One region of the Priestia sp. JSM ZJ58 genome, then DNA from elsewhere that is predicted to be linked to it. Evidence: riboswitches for the same ligand, from Rfam matches in the RefSeq annotation. Region 1 holds a riboswitch; each other region holds the start of a gene.
The links. Region 1 has a riboswitch for thiamine pyrophosphate ahead of thiT (energy-coupled thiamine transporter ThiT). Riboswitches for the same ligand answer to the same signal wherever they lie in the genome.
Positions count from the first base shown of each region.

Region 2: another riboswitch for thiamine pyrophosphate. It lies ahead of tenA (thiaminase II); the one in region 1 lies ahead of thiT (energy-coupled thiamine transporter ThiT).
Region 3: another riboswitch for thiamine pyrophosphate. It lies ahead of thiM (hydroxyethylthiazole kinase); the one in region 1 lies ahead of thiT (energy-coupled thiamine transporter ThiT).

Region 1 is NZ_JBISEM010000001.1:2,190,208-2,195,581, reverse strand. It holds gene ACH6EI_RS11705 (ethanolamine ammonia-lyase subunit EutB) at 1-520, opposite strand, end outside; gene ACH6EI_RS11700 (ethanolamine ammonia-lyase reactivating factor EutA) at 547-1,965, opposite strand; gene thiT (energy-coupled thiamine transporter ThiT) at 2,122-2,730, opposite strand; TPP riboswitch at 2,763-2,863, opposite strand; lysine riboswitch at 3,037-3,221, shown strand; gene ACH6EI_RS11690 (amino acid permease) at 3,324-4,763, shown strand; gene ACH6EI_RS11685 (hypothetical protein) at 4,800-5,168, opposite strand; gene ACH6EI_RS11680 (GNAT family N-acetyltransferase) at 5,272-5,374, opposite strand, start outside.
Region 2 is NZ_JBISEM010000001.1:2,648,414-2,653,787, forward strand. It holds gene ACH6EI_RS13985 (hypothetical protein) at 111-293, opposite strand; gene ACH6EI_RS13990 (TspO/MBR family protein) at 595-1,341, opposite strand; TPP riboswitch at 1,568-1,666, shown strand; gene tenA (thiaminase II) at 1,763-2,452, shown strand; gene ACH6EI_RS14000 (aldehyde dehydrogenase) at 2,480-3,880, opposite strand; gene ACH6EI_RS14005 (ArsR/SmtB family transcription factor) at 3,894-4,196, opposite strand; gene ACH6EI_RS14010 (SDR family NAD(P)-dependent oxidoreductase) at 4,209-4,988, opposite strand; gene ACH6EI_RS14015 (helix-turn-helix domain-containing protein) at 5,297-5,374, shown strand, end outside.
Region 3 is NZ_JBISEM010000001.1:2,632,049-2,637,422, forward strand. It holds gene ACH6EI_RS13895 (hypothetical protein) at 1-453, shown strand, start outside; RNA gene ssrS (6S RNA) at 563-740, shown strand; gene ACH6EI_RS13905 (pyridoxamine 5'-phosphate oxidase family protein) at 888-1,316, shown strand; gene thiE (thiamine phosphate synthase) at 1,344-1,988, opposite strand; gene thiM (hydroxyethylthiazole kinase) at 2,002-2,808, opposite strand; TPP riboswitch at 2,884-2,992, opposite strand; gene ACH6EI_RS13920 (MFS transporter) at 3,168-4,385, opposite strand; gene ACH6EI_RS13925 (TetR/AcrR family transcriptional regulator) at 4,482-5,081, opposite strand; gene ACH6EI_RS13930 (GNAT family N-acetyltransferase) at 5,343-5,374, opposite strand, start outside.

The DNA.
Region 1 (5,374 bases):
TCATTCCTTTTAAGTTATCTGAAGGATGATTAGGCTGGGCTCTTGAAGCCAATACGCCTTTTTGACCGATAGTCGTTTGACAAGTAGTTTGCACTTCTATCTTGGCAGCTCCTTGAATTAAATCTAAATTGGACATAATTTTAGTAGCTGCCGCAATCATTTCGCTGTTTAATCCCTTGCTAAGCGCAAGAAGGTCTTCTCCGGTATGCTCATCAGATAAGATGTATTCTCTTAACTCCCCTACTGTCCAATTTTTAATAATGTCGTAAACCGATGAATCAATCTGACTTTCGATTAATGCCGAGACGTTGTCTTCATCTGCGCTTAGCAGCGGGTAATTTCGAATATCAGCAAGTGTGATATCAGCTAGCACTTGTTTGGCTGCCATTCGTTCTTTCATTGACTCAGCGCTAACTCCTGCGAGCTGATCTCCAGAACGTTCTTCGTTTGCTTTGGCCATAATTTCTTTCAAGCTATAAAATGAAAATGTTTCTCCTAACAACCGGGTAGTTTTAAACATCTTTTCCTCCTTGTATGTTCAGTTGATTATGATGAAAAAGCGAGTGTTTTAATCGAAACAGAGATTGCCTCTCCAGCTACGGGTAACCCTAGATCGATATAATCTCCGTGGGTAAAGTCAATTTGATCTAAACAAATAATTTCTAATTCGTTCTCCTGTTTGGCTAGTGCTTGTCCTAAAGCTTTAGCAATATCCTGCTCGCATAAAACAACGAGGCACTTAGCTCCTTTAAAACAAGCACCAAATTCAGCGCTTATTACTTTTGCTAATTCTTGCAGCATTCTATAGCTGCAGTAAGGGAAATGAGATAAAGCAATAGCAACGGGAGGATCTTCTGCGCTGAAAACAGTTGAAGCCTGCATACATGCCGTTCGAGCTCTTTCTTGAAACAGCTGCGGATTCCACTCCTCCTCTTGCTGTACGGGTATCTCTATAATCGGAATATTTTTTAGCGGCAGCCGCTTTGATTTAATGTATACGGTTGATCCGCTAACTTCTGTATTTTGCATACCAGCTCCAATGACAGTGGCTCGCGTTGTTTCAGCGGCTTGAGATACCTGTATGGCTTGAAACTGATAAGCTAGCAGCGGACCAATGTCTCCGTGTATGGCCACTTCCTTCACTGTTTTTGGTTTCTCCTTCTCTATCATGGCTCCTACTCCTCCCGAGACCATGATTGTCTCTGGCCGAGTAGAAGATCTTGTATGAGGGGAAACGAGCAGCAAAGAGGTTTGCTTCAGTGCGCTCACATAATCCACGGTTTCTTTAGCTAGCAATTTGCAAATAGACGAGAGTTTTTCAAATGTTGCTTTTTCGCCTTCTTGAAGCATCAGAGAATTATTTTTTAAAAATTCAGTTAAATAAGACGAAACGTAGGTAACAATACCATCTTCGTTTAGTCGAATTAATCTTCCGCCTACATGCAGGGTAAACGTTTCAATCACTTTTCCATTTTGACATAAGGCGATGTTAGCAGTGCCTCCACCTACATCAATATTGGCAATCACTTTATTGGTTTCAGCAGAATGTTCGATTGCTCCCGATCCTTTTGCCGCTAACATTCCTTCTAAGTCAGCACCAGCTGTTGCAACAACAAAATTCCCAGCGTGTTCAGCTAGATAGTGAACGATACTCTCTGCATTTTGCTTCCGAGCCGTTTCTCCTGTGATGATCACAGCACCCGCCTCCACTTGATCTAAGGAGATCCCTGCTTTTTTGTACTCTTTTTCTAGTAATAGCGTTAACCTTCGAACATCGATTTCCACCTCGTTTACCATAGGTGTTGTATAGATGGAACTTGCATACGTTACGCGACGATCAATAATTTGACAGCCTGGCAGCGTAAACTGATTTTGTTGATTTGCTATTAACAGTTTGCTTACAATCAGTTTTGTTGTGCTTGTTCCAATATCTAAACCTATGCTCGTGATCCATTTCTGTAGCATACGATCAATCCTTTATCTCGTTTGAATATGTTGACTATCATAAAACAGTTTTTTGAATATTTCACTAACTATGTTATCAAACCTGACACACTTTTGTGTAAACAAAGGTGACAAATAAGAAAAAAGACTAAATCTTGGCAGATTTAGTCTTTTTTCTTATGATGAGTGTGATTTAGTTACAATCATTCTTGATGCCGATGGGATTAACAGTGAAAGGATAATTAGACATGATAGCAACGACCCAATCATCGAAATCCCATTCATGGAGAAAGAATACCATAGAACAGGCATTCCTTTTGGTGCAGCAAATCCCCAAAATATTAAACCTGCAATAAAATGGCAAAAATAACGAGCAAAACTTCCTATAATTAAAGATAAGATAATAAAAAAGAAAGCTTTTGATCTTTGATTATTAGCTAAATATCCTTTAATAGAACTAGAGAAAATCCCGCCAAATCCAATAAAGGTAACAGCGATAATATACTCTATAAAAGCTTGCAACGGGGTTAAAATATACGCATTTCCTAAAGCTAGTTGTAATATTCCCCATAGAAATCCAGATAAAGCTCCTCCTTTAACTCCCCATCGAAAACACATAATAAAGATAGGAACCATAGAGAACGAAATGCTTACACCTATTGCAATTTTTATAGAAGGTAAAAGATCAATCAAAAAAGCCAATGCTGCAAAAATAGCTATTTCAATTTTAGCCTGTAAAGGTAATGCTTTATTCACGTTTCTCACTCCTGTTTTTGAATCATTCATATCAAACGGTTTACACAGGAGTAAGCAAATATATGCTACTATTCCCACATTCCTACGCTAGCGTTAACTAACAGGTTCGAAGGGTCTGAACATTTCGTTCACTCTCAGCACGGCGGCTCCCCCTGTGGTACGTTTGGATATTTATGTAGTATAAAGACAATGTTTATTATACCATACGTAACAAAATAGATTCGAGAGATTTCAAAGATGTTTCTATTTTCTGAATCTATTTTTATAATGACAATCGTTTTAGTATTTGTTATACTTCTTTTATGTCAATTGAATATAAAAAACCCTCATCCTAATCGATGAGGTAGAGGTCGCAGTTTTTAATAGTAAAGTAACGGAAATGCAGAGAACATTGAGGATGTTGCTTGAAAGGAAAAATTGCCGAAGTTTAAATCACTTCTCGGTTGATTTAAGCTGGGGCTGTCTCCGAACAGGAACAGAACTGTCACATCATGCGAGTGATGTGAAGAGCTATCTTCACGGAAGGTTGACGCGGTTTTCAGATTTAAAAGCGCGCACATATACTGCGGGCTTTTTTTATGTTATCCCGTCTCTTTCCGTACATTCGAAAGGAGTATTTATCTATGCAAGAGCAGCAAGAATTAAAACGTGGGTTGAAATCTCGCCACTTAACGATGATTTCATTAGGAGGAGCCATCGGAACCGGCTTATTCCTAGCAAGTGGTGGAGCAATTCACACAGCAGGACCTGGGGGAGCGCTTTTAGCTTACGCTATTATTGGCGTAATGGTTTACTTTTTGATGACCAGTCTAGCAGAGCTCGCAGCTTATATGCCTGAAGCTGGTTCATTTAGTACGTATGCGTCTCGTTTTGTAGATCCATCCTTTGGTTTCGCTCTCGGCTGGAACTACTGGTATAACTGGGCTATTACGATTGCAGCTGAATTATCTGCTGGAGCCCTTATTATGAAATTTTGGTTCCCGAACTCTTCTTCTATTTTATGGAGTGCCCTGTTTTTATTAATTATGTTTGGGCTTAACTACCTTTCTGTAAAAGGATTTGGTGAATCTGAATTTTGGTTTTCGTTAATTAAAGTAATAACGGTTATTATCTTTTTAGTTATTGGTATTATGATGATTTTTGGTATCTTTAACAATGAAGCACCAGGTTTTAAAAACTTCACGCTTGGTGATGGACCGATTCACGGTGGATTCTTCACTGTACTAGGTATCTTTATGGCAGCTGGTTTTTCATTCCAAGGAACAGAGTTGCTTGGAGTCGCAGCTGGAGAAAGTGAAGATCCGGAAAAAACGGTTCCTCGCGCAGTTAAACAAGTCTTCTGGCGCATCTTGTTATTTTATATTTTAGCTATTTTTGTTATTGGAATGCTTATTCCATACACAGCGAATTCATTAGCAAGTGATGACGTGCGAGTAAGTCCGTTTACTTTAATATTCGAACGAGCAGGTCTGGCGTTTGCAGCATCAGCGATTAATGCCGTTATTTTAACAGCTGTTTTATCTGCTGGTAACTCAGGAATGTATGCTTCTACGCGTATGCTGTGGAACTTAGCGAAAGATGGAAAAGCACCAAGGTTCTTAGCAAAAGTGAATAAACGAGGCGTTCCAGTTAATGCCTTAATCGCAACGGCACTTGTCGGTACACTTGCATTTGGTGCTTCATTTTTTGGAGACGGTGCGGTATATACGTGGTTACTTAACGCTTCTGGTATGTCTGGTTTTATTGCTTGGTTAGGAATTGCGATCAGCCACTATCGTTTTAGAAGAGCATTTGTTGCTCAAGGTCATGATTTGAGTGAACTTCCATATCATGCAAAACTTTTCCCATTTGGCCCTATCTTTGCCTTTATTTTATGTGCCGTTGTTATTTTAGGCCAAAACTATTCGGCGTTTATGGGTGACTCGATTGACTGGTACGGTGTACTTGTTTCTTATATCGGACTTCCTTTATTCTTAATTGTTTGGTTAGGATACAAATGGACGAAAAAGTCGAAGCTTATCCCGTTAAAAGAATGTCAAGTAACAGTGAAAAAATACGAATAAAAAAAGCTCTCTATTCTTTTGAATAGAGAGCTTTTTTTATATGAGCTGATCGGCAAAATGAAGAGATATATAAGCGGATTGGTTTTTCATAACAAGCATATAACCTTTGAGGGGACGGTTATAGTAATCAGCAGCTTCGATATAATAAATACGCTGAATTAACCTGCTTAAATGAGTTGCAAAAGATGGAAGTTGGTGATTAGGAATGGTTTGGATGTAGTCTATGATTTCTTGTTTAGTTTGAAGGCCTGAACGGGTACATTCTAACAGATGAAAAAGCGGATCTGCTGCTATAGTAGATAGTTCAGAATTGTGTTTGATTCTATTCAGCTGGATATGCAGTTCATTTTGGGACCATTTTTTCGGCACAGCTCTTAGATGTTGATATTGAAAATGTGTACTCATGATAGCTAACACCTTTCGTATTAAAATAATAAAACAACTTATTATTTTAATAACCTTTACACATGAAACTAAAACGTTACAATGTGTAAAGGTGTCATACATCTTATAAAATAAGCTGATAAAAAAGTACATCTTGCCACTGATCAAATTTCCAGCCCACTTCTTTAAACTCTCCGCAAAATGTAAAATTAAATTGCTCATGCATT
Region 2 (5,374 bases), 460 kb from region 1:
AGAAAATCATTCCCGTTTTACTTTTTTCTATAAAACGATATCTATATAGAATAGAAAAAATGAAGAAGCAGCTGCCTCTTCATTTTGAGTTTGATGTTTCTATTCAAAAATTATTCTCTGTACGATGATTCGTCTCCACGGTAGGCTTCTTGATTTGATATTTCTTCAATATGCATATGCCCTTCTCTCTCTAAACGAAGAACTGTACGCTCTGCATCTTCATAACTCTCGCACGTCACTTGTTTATATTCCATATCGTCTTTATCTGTGTAAGCCACTAAATATGTTTCCATTTTAACTCCTCCTATATAAACTATATGTAACGTATGTTGCCTTTTTCGTTTATTTCTAAACATATAGGCTCCAAACATAAAGCCTAGCATACTATAATAGCGGAACTTCAATTTAAAAAGTTGAATTTTTCATTATGCACCGATGCAACATGGAGGTTACGCTTATGACATTTATTTTATCATTCGTACCAATTGTTGTTCCTTTTGGTATTTTAATTAGCTTAATTGCTTTTACAGCTGCTTTTTTACAATCAAAAGAGCATCATAAAAAGCTCTAGCTTACAAAAGCTAGAGCTTCTTTTTAAAAACGTCTATAGCGTTTAATCAGTCCCACAATAATAGCAATTGCTAATAAAACAATCGAGATGATAACAGTAATGACAATTGGCTGATTTCCACTTTGTTTCACCGCAATGGCAATATAAGCCCAAATAAAAACAAGCGGATAAACAGCGTCTCGGTTTTTTAATGTAAACATAATGCCCAGCGCAGCCCCTACCAGCAGCATAATAATCGTCCATGCTAACTCATTTAGGCCAAGTAAGTGCTGTATTCCATTTGCTTGAAATACGACAAATACATTAACAATAGTCGCAACAGAAATCCATCCAAGATAAAGCGAAATCGGCAGACGCATAAACCATGTCGTCATCCGAGAATGCTGAATAATGGAATATACAATCATTAATGTGCCTAAAATAAAGAGCATAACTAAAAGGGATAACTTATAGTAATCGTTTTGGAAAATAAAGATCCACGCACTATTTAACAAACAGTTTAGAAAAAACCAAATGCCGATACGTGCATATATTTCCTTTTGATCTTCTCTTGCAAAAAATTGGCGTATAACCCAAATGGTTAATAACAAATAAATAACGCCCCAGATAGCAAAGGCATAACCGGCTGGTGTAAACAACGTAGGAACTTGCGCAGAAGCCTCTGCCGTTGTTTTGCCTCCTATTGGAATCGCATTTGCTAAATAATTCACAAGAAGTGTAATAGCCAAGCCTACTGTATTTAATACAGCATACAAACGAAATTTTGCCATTTTGTTCTCTCCTTTCTTCTATTTATATGGGAATGTTTCGGAGACGAAAACGGCTCTTCCCTTCATTAATACCTCTTCTTCCCTAAAAATATGCATTTTTAAACAAAAATGATTAAAAATAGCTTCAAGAAGCTACCTCTTTAAGAGATAAAAACCGTTAGGGAACAATTTTCCGTAACGCTTTCTATTTTTCAGAATATATGGTAAGTTAAACATAGACTAATAGGAAGTCCACTAGGGGTGCCGACCGGCTGAGACAAGTTTTCTTGATCCCTTTGAACCTGATCTGGCTCATACCAGCGTAGGAAAGTGGCAATGTTCAGTTTTGTACTGTCCTTTGCCACTCCGTTTATAAACGGAGTGTTTTTTATTTCCTTTATGTGCTTGTTTGTGACTTCCTCATAATTAAAGGAGGATTTTGATGTCATTTTCATCTCAATTAAGACAAGAAGCAAACTATATTTACGAAGCCATTTTTAACCACCCTTTTATTAAAGGAATTGCTGAAGGAGACGTGCCAAAAGAAGCGCTTATTCACTACGTTTCTCAAGACTACGAATACTTAACAGCATTTGTCCGCATTTACGGCGCTGCTTTAACAAAATGCCGTACGCGTACCGAAATGGAAGCCTTTAATGCCGGCATTTCTACGGTATTACATAGTGAAGTACACCCTCATAATAATTTTTGTGAAGTAGCAGGCGTACGCTATGAAGACCTCCACACTGAGGCTCTTTCACCAACGGCCAGCCACTACATTAACCATATGACAAGCGTTGCGCATACAGGCAGCTTAGCGGAAATCATTGCCGTGCTTCTTCCATGTCCGTGGACGTACGTTGAAATTGGCCAGCGCATTACAGAACAAGTAAATCCATCTCCTTCTCATCCTTTTTATGAATGGATTCAGTTTTATAATAATGAAGAAATGAATGGCACAACACAATGGTTTTGTAACAAACTTGATGAACTCACCGAGCAAGCGACTGAAGAAGAACGTAATCGTATGAAAGATCACTTTATCAAAAGCTGTGAGCTGGAGTATTTATTTTGGGAAATGGCGTATACACAAGAAAAATGGCCGCTTTCTCAGCTTTCACTTTCAAAATAACGAAAAAGCCTCCTATCAGGAGGCTTTTTATTTCAATAATTTTTTAATCATTTTCAAGTTTTGTTTCTCTGAAGGATAGCGGAATGACAAATCAAACTTGGTTGTTTGAGACAGCATGCTTTTAAAATGAGAAAATGTCTGAAAGCTGTCTTTTCCATGATATTGGCCCGTACCGCTTTCTCCAACTCCGCCAAAGGGTAAATATGGCGTAGCGATATGCATAAGCGTATCATTTATACAGCCTCCTCCAAATGAAAGACGCTCCGTTATGACGTTTTGTACATTTGCACTTTCCGTAAACAAGTAAAGAGCTAACGGCTTAGCTTTTTCTTGAACTTTATGAATAACTTCGTCTAACGTTTCGTATTCAATCATAGGAAGAATAGGCCCAAAAATTTCTTCTTGCATAACGTCTGATGTCCAGCTTACTTCACTTAACACCGTAGGTTCTATTGTGAGCGTACTTTTATTATACCCGCCTCCAACTATAGCGTTTCCGTCTTTTAAAAACTCAACTAGCCGAATAAAATGGCGCTCACTGACAATACGGCCGTAGCGCTCACTTTCAAGCGGATTACTACCGTAAAATTGATAAATCGCTTCGCGAAGTTTCTCCACTAGCTGCGCTTTTACCTTTTTATGCACGAGCAAATAATCGGGAGCAACGCACGTTTGGCCTGCATTCATTCCTTTGCCAAACATAATTCGCTTCGCTGCAAGATCTAGGTTTGCATCTTCATGTACAATGCACGGACTTTTTCCTCCTAGCTCCAGCGTGACGGGAATAAGCTGCTTCCCTGCTTCTTGCATAATAATTTTCCCTACATTTACACTTCCCGTAAAGAAAATATAATCGAGGGGCTGTTTTAAAAGCAGGCTCGTCGTGTCTACAGCGCCTTCAATCACGGTCACAAATGCTGGATCAAAAGCCTCAGCTAGTAATTCTTGTATAACCCGAGATACGCTAGGCGTTAATTCAGAAGGCTTTATAATCGCCGTGTTTCCAGCGGCAATCGCTCCTACTAAAGGAGACAGCGCTAATTGAAACGGATAGTTCCACGGAGCAATAATTAACGCGACTCCATACGGTTCAGGAACAATTTTCCCTTTAGAGCCCACGTGTGTTAAAGCGGTTTTTACTTTTTTAGGCTTCATCCATTTTGCTAAATGCTTAAGCGTAAACCGAATTTCCTCTAGTAAAATCCCAATTTCCGACGTGTACGCCTCTACTTCGGATTTATTCAAGTCTTGTTTTAAAGCATCCATAATTCTCTGCTCGTTTTGTTTGACTGCGTCTCTGAGCTTATTCAGCGCTTGAATGCGGCTGCTGATGCTCTTTGTCTTTTGTGCATAGAAATACTGCTTTTGTGTAGAGACAATATGTTCAATGACCGTTTCATCTGTGATATAGAATTGCTCGTGGTTCATCTCTTTCATCTCCCTATAAACATTCAGCTTCAACTGTAGCAAGCAAGCTTTTTAATAGCTCAACTGCCTCGTTTAAAGCTAATGAATAATATCTCTGCGTTCCTTTTTGCTCAATTTGCACAAGCTTTTGATCACGTAAAATTTTTAAATGATGAGAAATTGCCGGTCGTGATAAAGTAGACTCGTTTGCAATTTCATTAACGGTTAAAGGCTCTTTTTCCGCGAGCAGCAAAATAATATCTTGTCTTGCTGAATCACTTAGAGCCTGAAAAATAGGAATGCTGGCACGAAATAACTCCACTGCTTTTTCACTCATAAATATTCTCCTTTATTTAATTTCTTGTGTTCTGCGGACAACGGATGAAAGCCACTTTCTTGGTACAAAGCGCGGGATGAAGGTGGCGAGACGAAACTGTACTCCTGGTACGATAACCGTCTGACCTTTCATAAATTTTTTATAGCCCGCTTTAGCAACTGCTTCTACATCCATTGCACCGCTTTGAAAAAGCTTGGAATTGCTCAGCTGGGCCCGATCGCTAAAACCCGTTTTAGTTGGACCCGGGCATAGAGCACTTACCGTTACATTGGTACCTCTTAATTCATTTTCAAGGGCCTCTGTGAAAGATAATACGTACGCTTTCGTTGCGTAATACACTGTCATAAGCGGACCCGGCATAAATGCAGCAACGGACGCAATGTTTAAAATTTTCCCGTGATTTCTTTTGACCATATCGGGTAAAAATAATTTTGTTAAATGAGTTAATGCTCGGATATTTAAGTCAATCATGTTTAACTCTTCATCTAAAGCTGTTTCAATAAATTTACCGTATAGTCCAAAACCTGCATTGTTCACTAAATAATCAACGTGCATTTCTTTATTTTTAAGTTCTTCATACAGTGACTGTATCTCTTCTTCTCTTGATAAATCCTTTACAACCGTTATCACGTCAATATTATAAGTAGATTTTAAATTCTCTCTAATCGCTGTTAGTTTATCAGCACTTCTGGCAACTAAAATTAAAGAATGGCCATCCTTTGCGAATTGATAAGCTAACTCTTTACCTATTCCTCCGGACGCACCGGTGATGAGCGCATAATGCTGTGACATAGTGTTCACTCCTTATGTTTATATGTTCAAGAACTTAAACATTTAAACTTATCTTATAGGATTCATTTTTTCCCGTCAACTGTTTTCTATACTCTCCTTTTCTTTTATGTTTTCCATTTTTGCCATTTGCGCATTTCTGTACATTTTTTTACAAAATATGCGTTTTCTTTACATAGAAGGCTAATGTCGTCTAGTTTTGACAACCTTTGTCACCTAGCAGGAAAACAAGTGAAGATATGGTGAATACAACATACAACAAATAATCCATTACATAGTTGGATGAAAATAGATAAGGGAGGAAATAAAAAATGATGGAGACGTATACAATTAAAAAAGTAAGTGATCAATTAGAGGTAGAAAAGAAAACGTTAAAACAATGGGAAAAA
Region 3 (5,374 bases), 440 kb from region 1:
TTCATGGTAATGATTTGTAAAAAAGATACGTACAAACTGCCTGGATGGCCATTTTCTCTCCTATCATTTGCGCTTGGAGCTTTTTCTCTTTTGTTCTATTATCATTGGAAAGGACAAAAAGTTCGAACACGTTCGCGTATTCCTTCACGTTTCATTGCCATCATTTCTTCTCGTCTATGGATTGGACTATGCTTAGCACTCACGATTGCTGGTTACGTATACGGACTATCCATAGGTTCAATAAGAGCTTATGAAGATGCTTTTATGCAGTCACAGCTTGTTAGCGTGATGACCGCTGATTTTTTTGTTTTAACGTGGCTTTCTTATTCCGTTATGACAAAAGAAAAGATAGCATCCCGGCCTTACCTTCTCTTATGTTTCATTCCAGTTGCGGGCCCTTTTTTTATTTTGTTACGGCATAACCGCCAAGATGTTAGAGAAGAAAAACTTTAAATAAAAGTCTTGCGTTCCATTCATTATTCCGTTATAATCATTTCTTGTACGATGAAAGTTGATTAATTAGAAAACATTTATATATCGGCATTTTATTTACATTTGTTATACATACCTGCGCTGTGCGTATACTCATGTTGTCTTAAACCTTTGAGTGTTAAAAGGGAGCTCAAAATTTAGCTGCAGATAGCACGCCCTTCTTGGGACGCTAAACCCGGCTATGAGGGCACCCACCTAGTAGATCTGGGTATTTAAGACACTTAGGGTTACGGCAGTGCGGGCTTATTTTTTAGTTAGCTGTAGCTAGCTTTTTTTATTTTTTTATTTATTAGTTTACATAATTATTTTATTGTTAACTTATATTTTTTTTAGACATGTATGTTTTATTTATCTTCGATTGAGGAACATAAAAAGTAATAAAGGAGATGGATAAAATGAATGAACAAAAAATTGCTAAAAAAGTAAATGAAGTATTAGAAGGAAATCGTGTAGGAACATTAGCCACAGTGGTAAACAACAAACCCCACTCTCGCTATATGACATTTTTCAGCGATGAAGATGGTATCGCTCTTTACACACCAACAAATATCAATACACATAAGGCAGAAGAAATCGAAGCCAATCCGAACGTGCACGTACTATTAGGCTACAGCGGCGAAGGATATGGCGATCAATACTTAGAATTATCCGGAACAGCTGTTCTTCGTACCGGTGATCAATTAAAAGGACGTATATGGAACGATCACATGAAAGAATGGTTTGACGGTCCAAATGACCCTGAGTATGTTGTTCTGGAAATTACACCAAACGAAATTCGCTTTATGAATGAAGGCGAAGAAACTCCTCAAACCGTTCAGCTATAATAAAAAAGCGCACACTGTGCGCTTTTTTTATTTTCCTACCGCTTCTTTCAATTGAGCTGCTTTTTCTTTTGGAGACGCTGCTAAGCTAATCGCGGTAATAATAGAAACACCATCTGCACCTGCTTCTACTACTTGTTTGGCATTTTCAGGCGTGATGCCACCGATTCCTACAATTGGAAAGTCAATATTCTGGTTTCGCACTTCTTCAATTAATTTTGTACCTTGCACTGCTTTTGCGTCTTTTTTTGTAGAAGTAGGAAAAACAGGTCCCATTCCTACATAATCCGCCCCGTCTTTTATGGCTTGCTGCAGCTCTTGTACATTATGAACAGAGACGCCCACAATTCCTTTTCCTATTTTTTCTCGAACAATATGAGCTTTTTCATCTTCTTGTCCAATATGAACGCCATCTGCTTGTAAACGGATCGCTAAGTCAAGATCATCATTCACAACAAAAGGAACGCTGTGCTGCTGACAAATTTGCTGAAGTTCTTTCGCCAGCTGATATTTCGCTTCTCCTTTTAGTGCACCTTCGCCTTTTTCACGAAATTGAAACACGGTAACGCCGCCTTCAATTGCTTCTTTTAATACTTCTTTCGGATTTTTTGTACAGTTATTGCTGCCCATTATAAAATAAACTTTCAGCAGCTTTTTAATTTCTTCGTTTGTCATTTTCCCGCTCCTTTTAACGTTGATGTACTCTTGCATATGATTCAATATCCTGTCCAGATAAAAGATGAAGCTGATTTAACAGCTCAATTTGAAAGCTCCCCGGCCCTTCTTCACCTTTTTTCGCTGCGGCGATTTCACCTGCCACTCCGTAAAAACTTAAAGCAGCAACGCTTGCCTCGACATATTCTTTTTCTACAGCCGCGAAAGCTCCTATAATTGATGTCAGCAGACATCCAGTACCCGTCACCTTCGTAAATAACGGGTGACCGTTGTCTACTGTATACGTTGTGTTTCCATCGGTGATCACATCTTGTTTCCCCGTAATAACAATCACTGTATCTAATTTGTTCGCTGCTTTCTCAGCAAGTTCAATGACGTCTCCTTGCCCTTCTAATGAATCAACGCCTTTAATGAGCCATGACTCGCCTACTACATTCGCAACTTCAGCAGCGTTACCGCGAATAACGGCAATATTTAATTCTTCTACAAGCTGACATGCCACTTCTGTACGAAACGGTGTTGCTCCGGCTCCTACAGGATCGAAAATAACCGGCACGCCGTTTTCATTTGCTGATTTTCCTGCTATTCTCATCGCTTCTACTTCTTGAGCCGTCAGTGTACCCATATTTAAGACAAGCGCTCCGGCGATTCGAGCCATATCAGCCACTTCTTCCTTCGCATAAGCCATAACAGGTGACGCTCCTAGGGCAAGCAGTCCATTTGCTGTAAAATTGGTTACCACAACATTCGTAATATTATGAACAAGCGGACTTGTATCTCTTACTTTTTCTAATTGAGCTGAAATTTTACTAATATCCATGTTCTCTCACTCTTTTCATTTAGTTTTAACACTGCAAAAAAAAGACAAAAAAGCACCTTGCATGCGCAAAGTGCTTTGGTATGTACTCACATTCCCTGCGCTGGCATTATCCAACAGGTTCAAATGGTCAACAGGCGCCCCTGTACTCTCAGCCTGCCCCGCGCAAGCTCCCATACTATTCTTGTTACGTTTAAAGTTTACTATTAACCTTTTTTATTTGCAACCATTTCACTGTTTTGCCCATAAAATAAAGCTTCGCTATAGGCTGAGTGGTGTTGTAAATCTTACAGCTTTACTAAAAGCATCATTAAAAGACCTCCAGTAAACTACTGGAGGTCTTCTATCCCCTAAAAATTCTATCATTTTTCTTGAATCGCTTGATTTCTCACAGCTGTTTTTCGGTCCTTTCCTGCTCTTAAAGATAAAAGAAAACAAAGCAGCAGTACAAGTGCAGCTGATACGTACGGGTAATTAATGTTTATATCAAAAAGAAAGCCTGCTACAACAGGTCCAATAATATTACCAAGACTTGTATAAGCAGAATTTAGTCCGGCTACATACCCTTGGTCGTCTTGTGCCATCATCGACATTTGCGTGCTGATTGCCGGACGTAAAATATCTGTTGCTAAAAAGACGATAAATGTCACAACAATAATAAGCCAGTACGTGTGCACAAATAGTGTAAGTAAAATAAAAAGTCCCGTCATCATCAAGCAAAACGAAATCACTCTTTTTTCACCGAATTTATTTAAAATCCAGCCAAAAATCGTAACCTGCACAACAGCCCCTGCAATAGAGCCAAACGTAATAACAAACGCAATATCTTTTGGCGTAAAGCTAAATTTATGATCAACAAATAGTGAAAAGATCGTTTCATAATTGGATAATCCAAACGATGTCACAAAAACGATAATTAAACTTAAAAAATAAGGTTCTTTGTAGGAATTCATAAGCTGCAGTAGCAGCCGATCTTCTTTTGGATTCTCATTGTTTGAAACAGCATGACCTTGTACAGGACGAGACTCCGGCAAAACAAAAAGCGTAATCACTGCAGCCAAGCCTCCTGCTACTGCGGCCATGTAAAATGGCACGCGCATGCCGTATTCAGCTAAAAAGCCTCCAATACCGGGCCCGATAATAAATCCTGTTGTAATCGCTGCCGTCACATAGCCCATTCCTTTAGCGCGTTCTTTAGCAGACGTCACGTCCGCTGTATAGGCCATAACAGCAGGCATAATAAGCGCGGCCCCGACCCCACCTAGCATTCTGGATACAAATAATAAAAGAGGTGTACTCACTGAACCAAAGAACCATTCAGACAGGGCAAAAACAATCATTCCCGCTACAATAATTTTCTTTCTCCCTAACGAATCTGATAATCGCCCCGCTAAAGGCGAAAACAGGAATTGAGTTAGTGAAAACACCGCTACTAAAAGCCCCATCACGCTGCCGTTGATATGAAGCTCCGTCATATAGGTTGGCATAATTGGAATAACGAGACCGATTCCCGTAAAGATAATAAAAATATTTAGCATGAGCAGCAAAATCGCCGCTCGATTTCTTAACAATAATGACATATAAACCTCCTGATTACAAAAATACTGAACGTTCGGTCTATAAAAATACAAAATAATGAGGGATTACTCATTGCCGCAATAAGCATCCCCGCTTATTTAAGAAGACCTTGCTATAATTCCGTTTAAAAATACATCGATTGCTGAATGGTAAAGCTGCAGGGCATTTTCCGTACTCGTTTTTCGAGACATGCGGCTCATTCCAACAAACAACCCTTCTAAAATTACTGCAAGCTGCTCTGCATTTTTATGAGAAAACTCGCCTTCATCGATGCCCTGTTGCAAAAGTTCCCGGTTAAACTCCACGTGTCGTTTCACCATCTCATCAATTCGCTCTTCGATGTCGCTGCCCTTCTCCTCGTTGTTAAAAAACTCATCCGCAGCTTTCGTAAGAGGATGATTCAAATCATCTAAAATGATTTGCTCCGCTATTCCAAAAAGCTTATCTCTTGTTGTTTTGTAAAGAGACTCTCTTTCTTTCCAGTTTCGTTCCCACTCAAGATCCCATTCGTCTATTAAATAAAGAAAAAGCCCTTCTTTACTTTTAAAGTGATAATAAATATTCCCTTTACTGCTTCCCGTAGCTTCTACAATTTCCTCAATAGATGTAGCTTTATAGCCTTTTTGAGAAAACAATGCTTTAGCGGCATCTGCCACTTTTCTTTTGGTTTGTTCACTTTGAAGCTTTTTTTTATTCAAGCTATTTCCACCGCCCCGTACATTTATTATTTATACTGAACATTCGTTTTGTATTATCTGACACCTATACTACATAGGAAAAACCTTTTTGTCTAGTGAGAAAACCTAGTTTATACCTTTTTATATGAATCATGACCAAAACAAAGCCTCCTAAAAAGGCTTTGCCTAAAAAGCTTACTTGCTAACAGGATAAATGACAGCTGCTTGCGCGCACAGTTTGCATACAAATAAACAAATCATCTGCGCCTTCTTTCCTGTCTTTTACTCATTCAATTTCTTTGTCATAAACACAC